DNA from 2 places in the Caballeronia sp. INML1 genome. Region 2 is predicted to be linked to the other one. Evidence: riboswitches for the same ligand, from Rfam matches in the RefSeq annotation. Region 2 holds a riboswitch; the other holds the start of a gene.
What was found. A riboswitch is a leader RNA that binds a small molecule or an ion and turns the genes downstream of it on or off. The one in region 2 is predicted to bind glycine.

Region 1 (2,453 bases), on a different contig from region 2:
CGGGCAACATCGGGCGCAGGCCGCTCCACGGAATCACGCGCGCGGTCGACACATCGGGGAAATGACGCCGCGTCCATTCGACGAGCGGCGCGATGCGGTCCGCGCGGATATCGCGATTGAAGCCGTTCAGCTCCGCCGTGCCCGCGACGCGGAAACGGTCCGCGCCGAGCCGGCTCGTGACGATTTTCGCGCGGTCGTCGAGCAGGCTGACCCACGGCGCGCGATCGCGGCTCTTCGCATCGTCGAGACAGACGGTGATCGAATAGCCCTTGACCGGATAGACGTTGAGATGATCGCCCGCCATCGATGCAAACGCCCGGCTGCCCACGCCCGCGCAGATCACGATGCCATCGAACTGGAGCGCCTGCGCCTCGCCCGCATGCTCGACGGTCAGCGTGAGCCGCCCCGCCTGTTCGTCGATGGATGTCACCGACGTGTCGTAGCGGAACTCGACGCCGTGCCGCGCGCATGCATCGGCGAGTCCGCGCGTGAACTTGTGGATGTCGCCGGTGGAATCCGACGGCGTGAAGAAGCCGCCATGAAACGAGCCGCGCAAGGCCGGTTCGATCGATGCGATCTCTTCCGGCGCGACCGGGTGACGGTCGAGGCCCGCATCGCGCAGGATTTCGTTGACCCTCGATGCGGCGTCGAACTCCTTGCGGGTCGCGTAGAAATGCAGAATGCCGCGCCGTTCGAGATCGAAATCGATGTTCTCGTCCCGCGCGATGCGAAACAGATGCTCGCGCGCCGCGATCGCAAGGCGCACCGTCTCGGCGGCATTCGCACGATAGTTCGGAATCTGACGCAGGAACTCGCCGATCCAGCTGTACTTGTGCCAGCCCGGCCGCGGATTCATCAGGAGGGGCGCGTCGCGCGTGAACATCCACTTGAGCCCTTTCAGCACGGTGGAACGGCTATTCCACACTTCGGCGTTGCTCGCCGAGAGTTGCCCGCCATTGGCGAAGGACGTTTCCATCGCCGCATAGCGATGACGCTCGAGAACGGTGACGCGAAAGCCGCGCTGCGCAAGGGCGTAAGCGGTCGTGACGCCGGTGATCCCGGCGCCGATGATGGCGATTCGTGACATGACATGATCCAGATTGATTGAGCATCGCCGGCTTTGGCCACATGCCGCAGCCGGCACCGATGCCCCATCTGTCCATGTACCTGAGAGTTTCGCCCGCGGGCCGCCCGACATTCGCGTCGGCAGCCGGGGCTCCCCTTCGGTGGGCGCGTTCAGGCGCCGCTCTCCAGATGTTCCGGCGCGCACGGTCCTTTTGCCTGAGAGTTTCCGGGGCGGTTGCTCCGTCGGCGTCGTCGCGGGGGACGAGCTCTTCCGTGGCGCGTTGTCGAACTTTTTGACAATACCGGTACAAAACTGACGTGGCAAGCCCCCGTCACGTTGACAGACCGCCGCGCTCGCCGTCAGACTCCCGTCGTTCGTTCTTTCGCAGCTCAAAAATGCCGTCTTCCCAATTGTCCGTCTACTTTTTCGCGCAGGCCGCGGTGATCGTGCTCGCGAGCCAGCTTGTCGGCAGGCTTGCGCAGCGCGTCGGCCAGCCGCAAGTGGTCGGTGAAATGATCGCGGGCGTGCTGCTCGGGCCGTCGCTCTTCGGAATGCTTCTCCCGCACTGGCAGCAGGCGCTCTTTCCCAAGCCGACGATGGGCATGCTCTACGTCGCGGCGCAGCTCGGCGTCGGGCTCTACATGTTCCTCGTCGGCACGGAGTTTCGCGCGGACCATTTCCGCGCCCGCGCAAGAAGCGCGATGAGCGTGTCGCTTGCCGGCATCGTGGCGCCGTTCGCGCTCGCGTTCGCGCTCACGCCGTGGCTGCACACGATCCCCGGTCTCTTCGCGGAGAAGGTGCGGCTCTACGAGGCGTCGCTCTTCCTCGGCGCGGCGATCGCGATCACCGCGTTTCCGATGCTCGCGCGCATCATCCACGAACGGGGGCTTGCCGGCACATCGCTCGGCACGCTCGCGCTGACCGCGGGCGCATTCGACGACGCCGCCGCGTGGTGCATCCTCGCGATCGTGCTCGCGAGCTTCGGCGGCTCGTGGATGGGCGCCTACGCGGCGATCGGCGGCGGCGCGGCCTTCGCGCTCTTCATGATCTTCGCCGGCGGGAAGCTGCTGCGCCGGCTCGCGGCCGGATTGAATCCGCACGCACCGCTGCCCACGAGCGTGCTCGCCACCGTGATGGTGCTGTTCTCGCTCTGCGCATTCGCGATGGACGCAATCGGCATCCATGCCGTGTTCGGCGGCTTCCTGCTCGGCGTGGCGCTGCCGCGCGGCCCGCTGACGGAAAAGCTGCGCGACATGCTGCAGCCCTTCGTCGTCGTGTTTCTGTTGCCGATGTTCTTCACCTACTCGGGCCTCAACACGCGGCTCGACATGCTGATGGACCCGGCCATCATGCTTGCGGCCGTCGTCATCCTGCTCGCGTCGTTCGG
Region 2 (2,453 bases):
ACGGTCTTGCCCGCCGCGGGCAACTCGACGAAGACGATGTCACCGAGCGCTTCCTGCGCGTGATCGGTGATGCCGACGGTCAGCGTGCCATCGGATTCGGTGCGGACCCATTCGTGCGATTCGGTGTATTTCAGATCGGCCGGGATGCTCATTGGATGCTCCTTGCGTGTGCTTTCGTGAGGTTCTTGATTCGAGGAAACGGGCGCGACGGCGTTACGACAGCTCGACGAGAACCTTGCCGTTGCGCACGAACGGAAGTTTTACCACGCGCGCCGGAAGTTGCTTGTCGCGGATGACGACCTGCACCGTGTCTCCGACGGCGACAGCCGCCGGCACGCGCGCGAAGGCGATGGATTCCTGCATCGACGGCGAAAAGGTGCCGCTCGTGATCTCGCCGTCGCCGTGCGGCGTGACGACTTTCTGATGGGCGCGCAGCACGCCGCCCGCCTTGCCGTTTTCCTTGATCAGCACGAGCCCGACGAAATTGGCCTTGGAGCCGTGCGCCTCGAGCGCGCTGCGGCCAACGAAATCGCGCTGCGTTTTCAGATCGACGGTCCATGCGAGGCCGGCGTCGAGCGGCGAAACCGTCTCGTCCATGTCCTGACCGTACAGGTTCATGCCGGCTTCGAGACGCAGCGTGTCGCGCGCACCGAGGCCGGCGGGCTTCACGCCCACGGCGGCGAGCGCGTTCCACAACGCTTCGACTTGTGTCGCCGGAACGACGATCTCGAAGCCGTCCTCGCCGGTATAGCCGGTGCGCGCGAGCATCAGCTCGCCATATTGCGTCGACGGGAAAACGGCCGCGTTGAATGGCTTGATGTCCTGAGTTTGCGCGCGCGTGTCCGGCAGCACTTGCCAGGTCTTTTCGCGCGCGGTCGGGCCCTGAACGGCGATGATCGCGAGATCGCGGCGCGGCGTGATGGAAAGATTGAATTCGCCTTCGGCATTCAACTGGCCGAACCAGGCGATGTCCTTTTCCGCCGTCCCCGCGTTCACGACCACGCGGAAACTCGTTTCGGAAAAGTAGTAGACGATCAGATCGTCGATCACGCCGCCGTTGCCGTTGAGCAGGCACGAGTAGAGCGCACGGCCGGGCGTCGTGAGCTTGTCGACGTTATTGGCGATGGCGTACCTGAAGAATTCGCGGACGGCGTCGCCCTCGAAATCGACGACGCGCATATGCGACACGTCGAACATGCCGGCGTCGGTGCGCACGGCGCGATGCTCGTCGATCTGCGAACCGTAGTTGACGGGCATGTCCCAGCCGCCGAAATCGACCATGCGCGCGTTCAGCGCGAGGTGGGCGGCGTGCAGGGGCGTGTGTTGAAGTTCGGTCATCGGGGCCTCGGTTCGCGAAACAAAAAAGGCCACGCCGCGCACATTTCGCCCGGCCGATGCCTTTTCGTGCTGCCGAAAGCAGCGCGCAAGGCTCATGCCCCGTAGCGGATGCGATGCGTGACCCCTCTGTCCTCGGTACCTGAGAGATTGCGCGAACCGTGCACGGTCGTGCTGCGGTTCATCGCGCGCCCCTTCGGTGGGCAACTGGCTTCATGAGGAAGCCGCTGCCGCTCTCCAGAGTGCGAGGAAACGAATTCCTCGACGCCGTCGGTCCTTTTGCCTGAGAGTTTGCGGGTATGCCCCTTCGGCGGCGCGGTCTTCGCTGCATGAACGAAACCACGCGCTCTCCCGACGCGTGCGGCAGAATTTACGCGACCGAATAGGGCTTGTCAAACGGATTCGGGCGCGTTCGATGGACACCGAACACGTCCGCTGAACGATGTTCAGTCGAGTTGCCGAAACGGCACGCGCCGCCCTTCCCGGTCACTCTGAATCGCCAGTTCGATGATCGTCATCGTATCGACCGCGTCCTGCGGCGAAATGGGAAACGGCTTGCCGTCCTGAATCGACGCCGCCAGCGCGCGATAAAACTCGATATACGCGCCGTCCTTCGTGGCGAATTCATGGCGCAGGTCGAGATCGCCATCGACTTCGCGCAGCACGCCCGGCGGATTCTTCGCAAACTCCGGATTGCCGGGCCGCATGCCGGAACGCAACTGGTCTTCCTGCGTATCGAGCCCGTTTTTCACATAGCTGCCCCGCGTGCCGTGGATCGCGAAACGTGGCGGTTCCAGCGCCGCGAGCGCGCTGGCGTGCAGGATCACTTCCTTGTCGTCGTAACCGAGCACGAGATGCACGTAATCCGGCGCGTGCGCGTGATCGCGATGCGCCTTCACGAACGCCGTCACCGTCTGCGGCGCGCCGAAGAGCGTCAGCGCCTGATCGATCAGATGCGGCCCCAGATCGAACAGCAGGCCGCCGCCGCGCTCGGCTTCCTCGCGCCAGCGCTGCGGCACTTTCGGGCGAAAACGGTCGAAATGCGATTCGTAATGCGTGATGCGCCCGAGCCGCCCGCTTTCGACGAGCGCGCGCACCGTCATGAAGTCGCCGTCCCA

Region 1: linked by a shared signal. The riboswitch ahead of NCR38_RS30355 (D-amino acid dehydrogenase) and the one ahead of gcvT (glycine cleavage system aminomethyltransferase GcvT) in region 2 are both predicted to bind glycine.

The regions. Positions count from the first base shown of each region.
Region 1 covers NZ_JALQDT010000076.1:27,111-29,563, reverse strand. The annotation lists gene NCR38_RS30355 (D-amino acid dehydrogenase) at 1-1,087, opposite strand, end outside; glycine riboswitch at 1,153-1,257, opposite strand; glycine riboswitch at 1,268-1,341, opposite strand; gene NCR38_RS30350 (cation:proton antiporter) at 1,462-2,453, shown strand, end outside.
Region 2 covers NZ_JALQDT010000043.1:22,093-24,545, forward strand. The annotation lists gene gcvH (glycine cleavage system protein GcvH) at 1-152, opposite strand, end outside; gene gcvT (glycine cleavage system aminomethyltransferase GcvT) at 214-1,338, opposite strand; glycine riboswitch at 1,455-1,586, opposite strand; glycine riboswitch at 1,597-1,699, opposite strand; gene NCR38_RS13180 (oxidoreductase) at 1,782-2,453, opposite strand, start outside.